DNA from 2 places in the Blautia sp. BCRC 81119 genome. Region 1 is predicted to be linked to the other one. Evidence: riboswitches for the same ligand, from Rfam matches in the RefSeq annotation. Region 1 holds a riboswitch; the other holds the start of a gene.

Evidence for each region. Region 1 has a riboswitch for FMN ahead of ribD (bifunctional diaminohydroxyphosphoribosylaminopyrimidine deaminase/5-amino-6-(5-phosphoribosylamino)uracil reductase RibD). Riboswitches for the same ligand answer to the same signal wherever they lie in the genome.
Region 2: another riboswitch for FMN. It lies ahead of DMI82_RS16435 (ECF transporter S component); the one in region 1 lies ahead of ribD (bifunctional diaminohydroxyphosphoribosylaminopyrimidine deaminase/5-amino-6-(5-phosphoribosylamino)uracil reductase RibD).

Annotation. Positions count from the first base shown of each region.
Region 1 is NZ_QJHD01000003.1:187,619-195,759, reverse strand. Features, by position in the region: gene ribD (bifunctional diaminohydroxyphosphoribosylaminopyrimidine deaminase/5-amino-6-(5-phosphoribosylamino)uracil reductase RibD) at 1-1,036, opposite strand, end outside; FMN riboswitch at 1,312-1,426, opposite strand; gene DMI82_RS03030 (zinc ribbon domain-containing protein) at 1,546-2,313, opposite strand; gene tsf (translation elongation factor Ts) at 2,497-3,435, opposite strand; gene rpsB (30S ribosomal protein S2) at 3,472-4,215, opposite strand; gene DMI82_RS03015 (pseudouridine synthase) at 4,395-5,162, opposite strand; gene DMI82_RS03010 (DUF6449 domain-containing protein) at 5,162-7,345, opposite strand; gene DMI82_RS03005 (ABC transporter ATP-binding protein) at 7,320-8,141, opposite strand, start outside.
Region 2 is NZ_QJHD01000031.1:156-8,296, reverse strand. Features, by position in the region: gene thiC (phosphomethylpyrimidine synthase ThiC) at 1-295, shown strand, start outside; gene DMI82_RS16440 (fibronectin type III domain-containing protein) at 590-3,757, shown strand; FMN riboswitch at 3,868-3,985, shown strand; gene DMI82_RS16435 (ECF transporter S component) at 4,122-4,757, shown strand; gene DMI82_RS16430 (MATE family efflux transporter) at 5,023-6,411, opposite strand; gene DMI82_RS16425 (NUDIX hydrolase) at 6,594-7,205, shown strand; gene DMI82_RS16420 (hypothetical protein) at 7,585-8,106, opposite strand.

The sequences.
Region 1 (8,141 bases):
ATTTCAGTTCTACTGCTTCAGACGGGAATTCAACTCCGATACCTTCTACCGGTGTCTTCCCGGCCACACCACCAAACAGCTTTGGTGCCACAAAAGCCTGTACTTCCTTTACAATTCCGGCTCGCAGGGCACTGTCATTTAACGTACCGCCTCCCTCCAGGAGGATGCTGTCAATACCCCTGTTTCCAAGATCTGTCATCAACTTTTTAAGGTCTATCTGATCCTTTTCATCCGGACAGTAAATGGTCTCAACTCCCATGGTATGTAATATTTTTATTTTTTCTTCTGTATTTTTCTGATCTGCATAAGCCACGATCGTCCGGTACTTTTCCGCACTTTTTACGATCTGACTGTCCGGCGGGATCCTGAGCTTACTGTCGCACACAATCCTGACAGGACTTTTCCAGCCTTCTACCCGGACGTTCAACATCGGATCATCTGCAAGCACAGTTCCAATACCTGCCATGATCCCCATGTACTGATGCCGCATATGCTGTACTTCTTTTCTTGCCGCTTCTCCGGTGATCCATTTTGATGCTCCTGTCTTCGTTGCGATCTTCCCATCCAGTGTCATGGCATACTTCATCACCACGTATGGGGTTTTCGTAGTAATATAATGGAAAAAAACCGGATTCAGCTGATCACATTCTTCTCTCATAAAATCTTCAACTACTGTTACACCGGCTTCCCTTAACATCTGTACACCTTTTCCTGCCACTTTCGGATTCGGATCTCGGGAACCGATCACCACTTTTCTGATCTTCTGTTCAATGATCGCTTCCGTACATGGAGGTGTTTTTCCATGATGACAGCAAGGCTCCAGCGTAACATAAATCACCGCACCTTCTGCTGATTCTGTGAGGGAAGCAATTGCATTACGTTCCGCATGAAGTTCTCCATACTTTTTATGATAGCCTTCCCCGATGATCCTTCCGTCTTTTACGATCACTGCCCCTACCATCGGATTGGGATTCGTCCAGCCTTCTCCTTTTTTGGCCAGCTGAATCGCCCGAAGCATATATTCCTGATCCGTCATTTTTATTCCTTCTTTCTTATTCCTGTTCTTTGCCTGGTGCGCCGAGGCTTTTAGACCTGTGCAATCGGATTCACAGGCAAGTGAGTGGTATATTTATTTCGAAAACGATGTGCCAAATACAAAAAAAGCCTGCAGAAATATCTGCAGGGTGGAATTGATCTGTTACATATGATCAATAAATGAATGTCTGATTATTTCCTACATAAAAAGCTCTGAAATGGATCACCATCTCAGAGCTCTGATACTACATTCATTCATACAAAAATCAACTGTACTATCATCTTCTTCCATCCAGACTATACTGTCGGCCCCGGAATCTCACCGGATCATACCTTTCGGCTCGCGGGCTCTACCGCCGGTAGGGAATCACACCCTGCCCTGAAGATATCTTTTTGTTTATTTTAATACTTTATCTGTCATTTGTAAAGCGGAATTTTTATTTTACTCATTCCATGCGGAATATTATCATTGAACGGTAACGAAACTAATCACTAATCCGCATACTATACTCATCTTTTTTTGTATATAACCAATTCAGGATTTTCACCGTCTTTCTCATATGTACATATCATAATAAAATCCATATTTGCCAGAATACCGAAGTATCTGTCCCCTCCGAATTCAGATTCCATTTGATTTCCCAGATAAGTTTTCTGGTCATCCAGAAATTTCACTTTTTGTCCATTTGGCAGTGCATATTCCAGATTTACATATTTACCTACAAGTGCATTCAGTCTGTCTACCCTTGGAAGTCCATCTATATGTAAATCATTTATTTCATTTATCAATTGCATTTTAAACTCTTCAAACTGCCCATTGTCACTAAGTTCATCATACCTTTTCCAGTAATCTAACTTTGGAAGCATTTCTTTCAGATAAGTGCGTGCCTGTTCTTCGGTAAAGCTTTCATTTACCATATTCTTTACACAAACATCAATCAATTCATCCATATCATTATATGTGTATGTTCCATCTGCATAGCACCACTTACAATACTCCTCATTTAATGTGCCATCCTTATCACGTCCCAATATGGAATCATCATCAATTGGCATCCCGCAGCACTGACAGATCAGCTTTCTGGGTTCTCCCAAAAGCGTATTGATCGATACATCAAATTCTTTCGATAAGAGCTTAAGTGTATCAGTATTCGGAACGGTATCTCCATTTTCCCAGCGTGATACAGCCTGTCTCGTTACCATGATTTTATCTGCCAGCTCGTCCTGTGACATTCCTCTTTCCGTTCTAAGTTTTAAGATTACATTTTTTGTTTCCATAGCCGTCACCTCCATTATCCTATTATAAAGATAGATCCATGTTCTGAAAAGCAACTTCCTGTTACTATAGTCTATCCATATTTTATAATGTAGTATATGAAGTGGATAATATAAGAAAAACCCTTGAAAATACTGGATTTTCAAGGGTTTTATGGATCTTATTAAAGATCTGCAGATATCAGATTATTTACCCATCTGCTTTGCAACTTCCTCAGCGAAGTTCTCTTCTTTTTTCTCAAGACCATCGCCTGTCTCGTAGCGAACGAAGCCTTTGATCTGGATCTTAGCGCCGTTCTCTTTTGCTACCTGCTCTACGTATTTAGCAACGGACTGTTTTCCGTCCTCTGCTTTTACGTATGTCTGGTCAAGAAGACAGATCTCTTTGAGCTCTTTCTTAATACGTCCTGTGATCATTCCCTCGATAACCTTAGCCGGTTTCTGGGACTCCTTCGGGTCGTTCTGAATCTGAGCCATAAGGATCTCTTTCTCATGCTCGATATAGTCAGCGCTTACTTCCTTGTCGCTTGTGTACTGCGGTTTCAGAGCTGCGATCTGCATAGCTACGTTCTTAGCCATCTCTTTAACAGCATCGTTAACAACATCTGTCTCAACGTCTACAAGAACGCCGATCTTTCCACCCATATGAGTGTAGGAAGCGATGAATCCGTTCTGCTCCTCAACCTGAGCAAATCTACGGATGTTCATGTTCTCGCCGATTACTGCGATCTGAGCTGCAAGAGCCTCTTTTACAGTCTTAGTTGTATCAAGTGCCCATGCCTCAGCAAGGAAAGCATCGATATCAGCTGCTGTTGTGTTAAGTGCCTGTGCTGCAACATCTGCAACATAGCTCTGGAATTTTTCGTTCTTTGCAACGAAGTCTGTCTCAGCATTAACCTCAACAACGACTGCTTTCTTTCCATCCTCTGTTACTAGAGTTTTGCAAAGACCCTCTGCTGCAATACGGCTTGCTTTCTTCTGTGCTGTAGCAAGACCCTTCTCACGCAGGAACTCAACTGCTTTATCCATATCACCATCTGTAGATGTAAGAGCTTTCTTACAATCCATCATTCCGGCGCCGGTCATCTCTCTTAACTCTTTTACCTGTGCTGCTGTAATAGCCATTGTTCGTTTCCTCCTGAAATATTCTGTTTATACGAATTATTCCTCTGTAGCTGCAAACTCCTCAGACTCAGCCTCGATCTCGCCATCTGCCTCAGCAGTTCCCTGCTTAGCCTCGATAACAGCGTCAGCCATCTTGGAAACGATGAGTTTTACTGCACGGATAGCATCGTCATTTCCCGGGATCACATAGTCAAGCTCTTCCGGATCACAGTTAGTATCGCAGATACCGATAAGCGGGATTCCAAGTGTATGAGCCTCCTGTACGCAGATTCTCTCTTTCTTAGGATCTACGATAAAGATAGCATCCGGGATTCTCTTCATCTCTTTGATTCCGCCAAGGTTCTTCTGAAGCTTAACAAGCTCTTTGCGAAGCTCGATAACTTCTTTCTTAGGAAGTACGTCGAATGTTCCGTCAGCTTCCATTGTCTCGATCTCTTTCAGTCTTGCGATACGGCTCTGGATTGTCTTGAAGTTTGTAAGCATACCACCAAGCCATCTCTCATTTACGAAGAACTCTCCACAACGCTCTGCCTCTGTACGGATAGCATCCTGAGCCTGTTTCTTAGTTCCTACGAAAAGGATGTGTCCACCGTTGGCAACGATATCTGCTACTGCATTGTAAGCATCGTCAACCATTCCTACAGACTGCTGAAGATCGATGATATAGATACCATTTCTCTCTGTGTAGATGTACGGAGCCATTTTAGGGTTCCATCTTCTTGTCTGATGTCCGAAATGAACACCTGCCTCTAAAAGCTGCTTCATTGAAATAACGCTCATGTCTTTTCTCCTTTTTGGTTAAATTCTTCCGCACAGGTCGCCTTCTCTCTGGACCCATCCTCACACCGTAGGGCACCATCCTTATAGAATCGCCGTGCGTGCTTATTTTTGCAACTTCTGAATTATAGCATAGAAAATCCCCTTATGTAAAGGGGATTTTTCCAATTTTTTTCTGTTTTTCAGCGGTTTCCGGCAGACTTCAGAAGCTCCAGCTCTTTTTCGGTGAGCGAACGATATTTTCCTGTCGGAAGATCTGAAGGAAGCGCCAGCGGCCCCATGGATAGTCTTTTCAAATAAGTTACTTTTTTTCCCAGTGCCTCCATCATCCGTTTTACCTGATGGAATTTTCCCTCGTGGATGGTAAGTCGGATCTCAGATTCCCAGTTCTTACCGGCTTCTGCAGATTCTGTGCCGGACTCCCAGGTAGAAAGGATCTCCAGCCTTGCCGGTCGTGTGAGATCTTTTTCCCCGATATCCACGCCTTCTGCCAGCTTCACGACATCTTCTTCTGTCACTTTCCCGGATACTTTTGCATAGTAGGTCTTATCCACATGCTTTTTCGGAGAAAGAAGCTCGTGTGCCAGAGGACCGTCATCTGTGATCAGAAGAAAGCCTTCTGTATCTTTATCCAAGCGTCCCACCGGAAAAAGACCCTTTCTTCTGTCTTTCTCTTCAATGTAGTCGAGAACCGTTTTATCTCTGAAGTCCTCCGTTGCGCTGACACAGCCTGCCGGCTTGTTAAAAAGATAGTATACATATTCCGGTGCAGCATGGAGCTCCTGCCCGTTCATAACCACCTGATCTTCTTCTGTTACCTTCAGCTCCGGTTTCTTCACAGATTTCCCGTTAACCTGCACCTGACCCTTCTGTATGTATTTTTTTACCTCGCTTCTTGTACCTGCGCCGGCATCTGCCAGAAATTTATCCAGCCGGACTGGTTTTTCCATTAATCATTTACCTCCCATTCTGTTACATGGGCTGCCTTTGCATCTGCTCTGATAAAATCCGGGATCTCACCGACAAATGTCATATAAAGTCCGGAATCCCCGCCGGTGCTCTCTTGTCCTTCCAGAACCACTTCCATTGTGGCATCTGCATTCCAGATAGTCCATCCGTTTACCAGCTGTGATGGACGGATACATTTTTTCAGGGCTTCCAGCTGTTCCTTTTTATCGTAACGGACTTTATAACCGTTCTCTGTTTCTTCAAGATCCGAAATGGGCTCAGTGTCGGAAAAAGCTTCATCATCTTCGCCGGCAGCTTCGGAGCTGAAGTAATAAACATCAATATACTCAACAGACAGCTCATCCATAGAAAGAGGATATCCTGTTTCTTCCAAAATTGCAAGTGTTCTCTTATATGACGGATACACCAGAACGGAGGTGGACACATTCTCTCCTTCCTGCACAGCCGGTACATTCATTCCCCATTCATCCATGTAGCCTTCTGACGGAATTCCCGTATAATCGAACATCAGCATTGCACATGGCTGGTCTTTTACTGTCTGACCGCCGTTTTCCAGAATGTCCTTTCTCAGTGCCTCTGCCAGTGCCTGACGCTTCTCTGCATTTTTTTCAAATAAAGAATGAATATCTCCGTCACAGAAAATACCGGTAACCTCTTTCAGATACTGTTTGTCCAGCTGGAAAAATGAATATCTGTCTTCTTTCCATGTCTGCTCATCATACAGGGCTTCCATAAGATTCTGTGCCTGTGCAGAGGATACAATATAGCCTCTGCATACACTGAATCCCTGTTTATTTATGTAGCGCACATACATGCGCCTTCCTGATTTTTTTCCTTTTTCATTCTGAAGCCTGATATCCTTCAGACTGTTATATAATGCTTTACTTTTCATCACCGGCTGATCCAGCAGACCGGAACTATTGTCTGAGGTGGCAGTATACCGGATCTTATAGATTCCGTTTTCTTTTTTTTCCACATTGCAAAGCTGCTCTGTATATGAAAGATTGCTTACATTTATCACAACTCCCTGAAGATTGTCATAAGCCGGAAAATAACTGTCATATCCCAGAAGATCCATTTTCATGGTCAGCGCACAGATTGCCACAACACCTCCAAGGATCATAAGCTGCACTTTTCTGCGGAAAAATCTGCGAAAATCCATTTCATAGATCACTTCCAGAATTCCATGGACCAGGATCGTTCCCAGTATCATTCCGAAGATCCACCATGCTGTTTTGGATGAATCTTCCGGAATCATATAAAAGATCAGACCGATCCCCAGTCCGGATGGTATTGTGAGCAGGGCACTTAAGACCGGCTCCATCCAGGTATATACCAGAGCTTTTCCGGTATTCTCTGACCTTCGTCTGCAAAATGCCATCCAGGAAAGTGCTGCCATGATAAACAGCGTGAGGATCAGTATCAGCAACTGCTTTCCAAAGCTTCCGCTGCTGTATCTATCTATAAAGCTTACGATCACCATAAGAGGAGATCCCAGATTCCGCACTGCTGCCAGAATTCCGTAACTGCCCTCGTACCAGGTATCAAAAAATAAATGTCCGCTTAACTGCAGCATCACTGCCAGAACGATACTGTAGGTAAACAGCCCTACCCATGCAAGTGCTCCCATCAACATGGTACCGGTGCAGGCGATCACCAGCACTGTGGAAAAATACACCAGAAGATACATCAGGAGATGGAGCACCAGCAGGATCAGTGCCTTTTTCATAATGGAAAGGCTGTAATATCCTCTGGCTGCCCCGATGCATACCGCAGCAAATTCCATGATCACATATGGCACCAGATAATAAAGAACAGCCAACAATACTCTGTGCAGAAACAGTGCACTTCGCTTTACCGGAAGGCTGTGATAGAAATCCACTTTTCTCGGGGAATACAGATACCAGAAGCCGCTTACTGCTGCCAAAAATGCGGTTACCGCAGCCACAGCTGCTCCCATTGTGAGAAAGTCACTGCTCCACAGGCTGGAATACAGATAGGAAAGCTGACTCTGAGTATAACTGCGCTCATTCCATTTTCCCATCAGAATAAGTTCCGCTACCGGAAATGCAAGGAGAAATGCGATCATGGCAAATGCCGGGATCCATCTTTGTCCTTTAGAAGAGGATTTCATATACTCACTGGAATAAATTTTTGACTTCATAGCCTGCCACCTCCGTTTCGCTGATAAATATTTCTTCCAGAGTCAGTGGGAGCACTTCGCAGAAAAGAGGATTTTTTGCCTGTATCTTCTCCATGATCTCTCTTCTTGTTCCCCTTGCAGTAATAAGCAACAGGGAGCCCTGATGCTCTGTTTTCAAAACCTCCAGCTCTTTCTTTAATTCTTCTTCTTTCTTTTTGTCAGTAAGTACACACTGGATCTTATGGATGTGGAATTTCATATCCTCCAGATCTCTGGAAAGGAGAATTCCTCCCTGATGAAGAAGCCCGATGTGATCGCAGATATCTTCCAGCTCACGGAGATTATGGGAAGCGATCACCGGCGTAAATTCACGACTCATGATCTCCGATGCAAAAATACTTTTTACTGCCTGGCGCATTACCGGGTCCAGGCCATCAAAGGTTTCATCACAAAACAGATATTTCGTTCCTGTACTGATTCCCAGGATCACCAGAAGCTGTTTCTTCATTCCCTTGGAAAAAGTGCTGATTTTTCGTTTTCCATCCAGATGAAACTGCTTCATCATTGTCTCAAAACGCGCCTGCTGAAATCCCGGATAAATACAACGGTAAAATTCTGCCATGTCCAGAGCATTGTAATTTGCCGGAATATATGCATCGTCCGGGATGTAGAAAAAATGCTCTTTGATCCTTTCATTTTCAAAAACCGGTTCTTCATCCATCAGCACCTCTCCTCTGTCCTGACGGATGATCCCGGCCATGATACGGAGCAGAGTACTTTTTCCCGCACCGTTGGAGCCAATCAGTCCAAAAACCTC
Region 2 (8,141 bases), on a different contig from region 1:
TCCGAATCTTGAGGACGTAAAACAGGGAATCATGGCATCTAAGATCGCAGCTCATGCAGCAGACATTGCCAAAGGTGTCCGCGGTGCCCGTGAGATCGATGACAAGATGGCAGATGCCAGAAGAAAGCTTGACTGGGAGGCACAGTGGGAATGCGCCATGGATCCGGAAACAGCAAAACGTATCTGGAACGAGCGCAAACCGGAGCATGATGATACCTGCTCCATGTGCGGTAAATTCTGCGCAGTACGAAGCATGAACAAGGCACTTGCAGGAGAACATATCGATATTCTGTAAGAATACAGAATGCATATGAGCATGCAGCATCACAGTAGAACGTGGTGTTGGCAGTATCCAGCCAGAAAACTGGTTGATTGAATGCGGATATGGAAAGAACAGTAATGCTGAAATTGTGGAAAGTCTGATGTTCCGATAATAAAACATAAACCGCTGTGATCTAAAATGAAGATCACAGCGGTTTTTTGCAGAGTTAGGGACATTATTGCAGCTTGCGAAAAGACAGGGCCGCGTTATAATAAAAACAGAACTTACATATAAATGGTTTACATAAAAAGGAAGGAAAGGTACGAAATGAAATTTCCGAAAAAATTGATAGCATTTGGTCTGTCATTATGTATGTCTATTGTTCCATGTGGACCGGTGGTGGCCGAAGATTTTACAGACGCACAGACGGATATAACAGACGCCATTGATACTTTTACAGATGACGGGAATTTTGAGGAATCAGAAAATACCGTAAACACAGATCAGATCGCGGGAGAAGATAATACCGTGAGCACAGATCAGATTACAGAAGAAGAGTTTCCGGGATCAGATATCGGAACGGAAACGGATGAAGCTGAAAGCTCAGAGAATGAGGAAATACAACAGGATTCTGATGAAGGATTAATTCTGGAAGAACCTTCGGCGGTCATCAGAAAAGCAGAAGGAACAGAGGAGGCTGCGGCACCGGAAGAAATTTTTGGTGACGGAGAAAACAAGGAGCAGCAGGAAGATATATTCACAGATGATATTCCGGCAGCAGGCACTTCCGAAAAAGAAACAGATGTGGAGAGCACAGAAATATATCTGTATGCGATGAATGATACCTACAGCAGTGTGATCTCCATGCCGGATACCATGCAGACATCTTATCAGATCCAGACATCCGGCAAAAATCCGGTATATACGGTTGTTTCCGGTTATACTGCGAAAGTCAGCGAAACCGGTCTTGTTACTCCTAAAATGCAGTATGTAACCTATGTAGACAAAAACGGAAATGACGTAAAGAGCCAGTGGGAATACATGTTTGGAGAGACCCTGATCTCTGTACAGGATGGAAACAGTACCGTTTATTATAAATTCATACTCAAAGATTATGCGGAGTATTACGCAGAACAAAAAATGGATACATTTCTCAAAGAAAATATTACTGCGGAAATGTCCGATTATAAAAAGGTTGAGACGATCGCCAGATGGCTTGCCAACAACTTTAATTACAGTCAGTATCATTCCGGTTATACAGGCCTGATGCTGGATGGCGGCGGAGACTGCTGGGCCAATACCAGCGCAGTGAACTATATGTGCGAAAAACTGGGACTGACCGTGTATGCAAGGTATGCGGCAAATGATCCGGGGGCAGGAAGCGGTCACAGGAATTCCGTAGTCATTATTGACGGCGAAAGATATCTGGTTGACTGCGGATATACGGGAAATGCCCCCAGACATTATGAATTGTCCAAAATGGACTATGACTATTCTTATGAGATCCTGAATGATGGAACACTCAGGCTGTATCAGTATGAAGGGACAGATACAAATATCGTAGTTCCGGATACTATTGACGGAAGAAAAGTAACGGTTCTTGGAAACAGTACCTTCCAGTATTGCACCCAGGCTTCTGATATAGAGTCTGTTACTTTGCCGGATTCGCTTACAACCATCGAAAAGAATGCTTTTTACAACTGTGAGAAATTGAAATCTGTTACGATTCCCCCAAATGTGTCATCTATAGGGCTGGCTGCTTTTGTGGAGGGCTTGTCTGAGTCCAGTCTGACAGAAATTAAAGTAGATCCGGAAAATCCGTATTTTTCTGAAAAAGACGGAGTGGTATTCAGCAAGGATGGCACAAAACTGATCGTGTTTCCGTCCGGACGTTCCGGAGATTACCAGATCCCGGATGGAACTGTAAGCGTGGGAGACTATGCTTTTTATTACTGTGTAAATGTTTCTTCCATAACAGTCCCGGGAAGTGTCAGAAGCCTTGGAGAAGGTGCATTCGGAAACTGCTCGTCGCTTACGAAAGCTGTCCTGAACGAAGGTTTGGAAGAAATCGGTGAATATGCATTCCAGAGCAGTTCAGGGATCCGTGATATTATAATTCCCGCATCTGTAAAATCAGTTGGGAAAAATGGACTTCGTCTGTCTTCCGGGTGCAGGATAAGAGTACTGAGCACAGATACTGTTTGGGCGGATGATGCGTTCAGGGATTCAGCACTGATCGCGGGAAAAAAGGATTCCACACTTCAGAAATACGCAGAGGACCATGGCTGCACGTTTGTGGAGCTGTCAGCAGACAACCGGATACCGCTTCAGAATGAATGGTTTGAACAGATCACTTCAGACTATGAATATAATGGAAAAAGCCATGAACCCGAAATAGAATCCAGTGAATCCGCACCGGAACTTGAGCAGGGCTCCGATTATGAAGTAACTTATGAAAATAACATCAATGCAGGAACTGCGACTATAAAGATCACGGGAAAAGATATTTTCTGCGGTACAGTAGAGCGGAGTTTCAAGATTACGCCAGATGAAAATGGAATGCATGTGTGCTATTTTGCGGAAAATAATGAAACCTACCTGGAAACCACCTTTAAAGGAAAAAAAGTGGAACCGGAAGTGGTAATTGACGGACTGGTACGGGGGAAAGATTATACGGTAACCTATGTTAATAATGAAAAGCCTGGTGAAGCTCGTGCAGAGCTCACGGGAATCGGCAATTATAAAGGATCGGAAACATTATATTTTACTATTTACGGAAAACTACCGGCTGCGGATCCAATAGCTGATCAGACATATACAGGAAATGAGATCACACCGGACATCGTGATACCCGGATTGAAAGCCGGCGAAGATTATTATATGTATTACGAGGATAATCAGTATCCGGGTGTGGCAACGGTAACCATTTATGGTACCGGTTATTATAAAGGTACTGCAACCATTCATTTCAAGATCATAAAAAAGACAGAAAAGTTTGTCAGCAATGTTAAGCTAAACAGAACCTCTTACACTTATACGGGAAAAACCATCCGGCCATCAGTAACCGTAACTGTAAATGGAAAGAAGATCGGTGCGAGTGCTTATAAGCTGTATTACAAAAATAATAAAAACTCCGGAATTGGAACTGTGCAGGTCAGAGGGACTGGAAAATACAGTCGTATCAACAAAACGATTACCTTTAAGATCCTGCCTCCAAAAACTCTGCTGACAGGACTGAAAAAAGCAAACAGATCCTTTATCGCAAGCTGGAAGAAAAATATACAGGCAACCGGCTATCAGATCCAGTATGCAGCAGACAGCAGATTTACAAAAGAAAGAAAAACGGTCACAGTTGGAAAACAGTCTGCGACCAGATATAAGATATCAGGACTGAAAAACAAAAAGACCTATTATGTCCGCATCCGGTCATATAAAAGAGTCGGAAAAAAGATTCTTTACAGTAGCTGGAGTACGGTAAAGAAAATCCGGGTTTGATCATAAATGAGCGGATCTCAGACCCATATAAATGGAGAACAATACTTCCGGGACAGAATTAAGCCTTGTAATTATAAAAAGAGCGCGTTATAATGAACTCATAAAAAAGGAAATTTCTTCGGGGCAGGGTGTGATTCCCTACCGGCGGTATAGTCCGCGACCCGCTTTGGCGGCTGATCTGGTGAAATTCCGGAACCGACAGTAAAGTCTGGATGAGAGAAGAACGCGCAGTATTTAAAGAACGTGCTCAGTGCCCCGGGAAGAAGCTCCCGGGGCTTTTTATGTGAAGAAATAGAAATTTTTTTCGCATAAAGATTTCTTGTGGAAATTTTCTTTGAATATTTCTGAAGAAGGAGAGAGAGTTATGAGTGAACAGATATTACAGAGAGGAAATGCCGTGGAAAGAAGCAGAACAAGAACCATCGCGCAGGTAGCCATGCTTGGTGCTGTGGCAGGAGTATTAATGAATCTTGAGTTTCCGATCCCGTTTCTTGCACCATCTTTTTATCAGCTTGATTTTTCCGAGGTACCGGTTATGGTAGGAACCTTCGCTATGGGACCTGTGGCAGGTATCCTGATCGAACTTGTGAAGATTCTCGTACATCTTGTGACTAAGGGGACCATGACTGCCGGTGTTGGTGATGTTGCCAATTTCCTGTTTGGATGTGCCTATGTGGTACCGGCCGGCCTGATCTACCGTTTCCGTCACAAAAAGAGCAGAGTACATGCAGTTGCAGGTATGGCAGCAGGAACAGTCCTGACAGCGATCCTTGCATGCTTTGTCAATGCCTTTGTATTGCTTCCGGCTTACGGTAAGGCGTTTGGAATGCCGATCGAGACCTTTATCCAGATGGGAAGCGCAGTACACAGCTCCGTAAACGGACTGCTTACCTTTGCACTGCTGATCATTGCTCCGTTTAATATCTTTAAATATGCACTGACATCTCTGATCGTATTTGTAATTTATAAGAAGATCCGTGTTGTACTGAAGGGTGACTGATCATAAGCAGCTGCCGGAGGATGAAGAAAAGATCAGAAATTGGTGGTTTCAGATAAATATCTGAGAATGTGAGAAATGCCATGTAATATATTGCCGATGGGCAGTAAATTACATGGCATTTTTTATGTTATAGGAAATTACTCCGTAATGTTCCCATAACATAAAAAAGCCCTCCGGGCAGGATCGCACTGCGACGGAGAGGAATAATGTCGCTGAAGCGACCCGTCGCAGGCGGAGAATCCTGCAAGCAGGATTCTTTCTTGTGTCAGGCGTTTTGTTCTGCAGCTTTCATGACTCCAAGCTCACGTCTGGCAAAAACAACGGCCAGCACAAATGCAGAGGTATCTGCAATTGGTCCTGCGTACATGACGCCATCGATTCCGAAGAAGACCGGGAAGATGACGATCAGCGGCAGCAGGAAGAGCACCTGCCTTGTGAGGGACATGATCACACCAAGCCGGGCTTTTCCAATGGAGGTAAAAAAGCCGGCGGACATAGGCTGGATCCCGTTGGCAAAGGTCATCAGCATGAAGATGCGGAGATATTTTTCTGCAAAATGAAAGTACAGGTCGCTGCCGTTTCCGAAGATGCCTACGATCTGATGCGGGAAGAACTGGAAGCAGATAAAAAATATGGTTGCGATCACAGTACATAAGGTTACGGAATAGCGGTATGTCTGGCGCACGCGGCTGTATTTTTCGGCGCCGTAGTTAAATCCCCAGATGGGCTGGGAGCCCTGGGAGATTCCGATGCAGATGGCCATAAATACCTGATTGACTTTGGAAATGATCCCTGCACAGGCGATTGGAATATCACTTCCGTAAGCGGAGAGTGCTCCGTAATGGCGAAGTGTATTGTTCATGACGATCTGCACTGCAGCAATGGCAACCTGATTGATACAGGATGCCATTCCCAGAGAAAAAATGGCAGACAGATTGCGTGCCTTAGGAATCAGCATGGAGTGGTCCAGGTACATTTTTCGGAGTCTGGAAAAATAAAAGATGATCAGAAGTCCGGATACAATCTGGCCGATCACGGTTGCCCAGGCTGCACCTTTGATGCCCCAGCCGAATCCAAAGATGAAAAGCGGGTCCAGGATGGTGTTGATGGCGGCACCGGCCAGGATGCAGGTCATGGAATAGGTAGGACTCCTGTCTGCTCGGATCAGGTGGTTGCCGCCTGTGCTTAAAACATAAAAGGGAAGTCCAATGGCGGTGATCCCTATGTAATCAATGGCATAGGGCATGACGTCCGGTGTTCCGCCGAAAAAATGAAGAAGTGGCTTCAGGAACAGAAGGACAATGACAGAGAGTATCGTACCGGAGATTATCAGCGTGGAGAGTCCGGTTCCTGCAATGGAGCTGGCTTTTTTTTCGTTTCCTGCGCCCATTTCCAGGTTGTAATTGGAGGCGCTGCCGATTCCCAGGAGCAATGCAGCAGCAGTAGAGATAATGGTTACGGGAAATGCGATGTTTGTGGCGGCGTTTCCAAGCATTCCTACGCCCTGGCCGATAAAGATCTGGTCAACGATATTGTACAGAGCGCTGACCAGCATGCTGATGATGGCGGGAATGGCGAATTTGGCGATCAGGCTGCCTACAGGGGCGGTTCCCAGAGGGTTTTCGGCCTGGGCAGCATTGGTCTGATTTTTCAATGTTTTTTCCTTCTTTCTTGTCTACAGTAGCTGTTTGGTAATGTAATAAGTAAATTTAAATTTTATAGCAGGATATTTATTATAGCACTATTGTGAAGGGAGTGTAAGTATAAAAAATTGACCTTTGGTTTTGGATGGGATAAAATGTTTTTAGAAAAAATTTTCGGGAAGGAGTTTTTCAGATGGGTAAGATCAATAGTGTGAAAAAACTTACAGATAATAAGTTCGTGAATCTTTATGGAGTGGATGCGACCAGTGTACATGATACGCCGGTTTCTTATTTTGTGGCCTCCAGGGCGAAGTGTGTGGAGGATATGAAGCTTTCTACAGGGGAGAATCATCCGGATGGGGTGATCATTTACAGTGTTTATGGAGAGAAGCGGGATAAGGTTGTGCTGATCCGTCAGTATCGGTATACGATCGGCGGGTATATTTATGAGTTTCCGGCGGGGCTTGTGGAGCCTGGGGAGGATTTCCATGAGGGTGCTGTGCGGGAGATGTTTGAGGAGACCGGGTTGAAGCTGGAGCCGATCAAGGTTGCGGAGGCTTTTGAGAAGCCTTATTTTACGACGATTGGGATGACGGATGAATCCTGTGCTACGGTTTATGGGTATGCCAGTGGTGAGGTTAGTAAGGCTGCTCAGGAGGATAGTGAGGAGATCGAGGTTGTGATCGCGGACCGGGATGAGGTCAGGAGGATCCTGAAGGAGGAGAGGGTTGCGATCATGTGTGCTTATATGCTGATGCATTTTCTTGAGGATGAGGAGGTGTTTGGATTTCTTGGGGAGATTTAAACGGAGGTAGTTATATGGTGGAAGGGGACGCCAGTGAGGGGCTTCTTTCCAGGCTGGGGCTTCGTCGGGGGCTGGCTTCTAAGGTGCCGGAATTCTGCTAAAAGCGCTTCAAAAAATCTCGAACTCGCGTCTGAAGCCGCTCAAACAGCGAGATTTTTTGAAGCAACGCAGATTTTCGCCACCTAAGAAGCAGCTCCCCTCCTGCAGAGTCAGCCTGGAAAGAAGCCCCTCACTGGCTGTGCGTTGGCCGTGAGACGTGTTAAATCTCGTGGGGAGTGTTGCTAGTGGGGTGGTATGACGGGAGTTGGATGAGCCGTTAGCGCTGCGCTGGATGGATGAGAAAAACGGGGAATCTGCGGTTGCGGATTCCCCGTTTTGGTCAGAGCTCTGTGAGTTTTCCCAGGTCTTTGTTGTATTTGCAGTATTTGCCGTTTTCGGAGATAAATGGCTGGTAGGTGTCGGTACGGTTGTCTTTGACGTAGACGATTCCGGTGGCGATCATTTCTACCAGGGAGAAGCGTTTGCTTAAGCTGGAGATCCAGCGGTAGGTTTTTTCGTTGCCGGAGTCTGCCATGAGGAGGTTGTAGCCGCCTGGGCAGGCTTCCAGGGTGAAGTAGACTTTCTGGGACCGGATGGAGGTGTTGAAGACCTGGCCGGTGATGTAGGTGGAGAAGTTGGTTTCTACAAATTGGCGGAAGGTGTAGAAATCGTAGATCACGCCGGTGGTCTCATCTTTGATCTTGTCGCCGCGTTCGATGCGGGCTTTCAGGAGCTTGAGGACTTCGATGGTCCAATTGATGAAGGAGATGCTGCTGTAGGTCATGCTTTCCTGAAGTTGATCGACCAGCTGTTTTGACAGGATGTTGGATTTTGATGCTTCATTAAAAAGTTCTTCGTTCATAAGGTTCCCTCCAGTGTTGGATTTTTATATGGTTT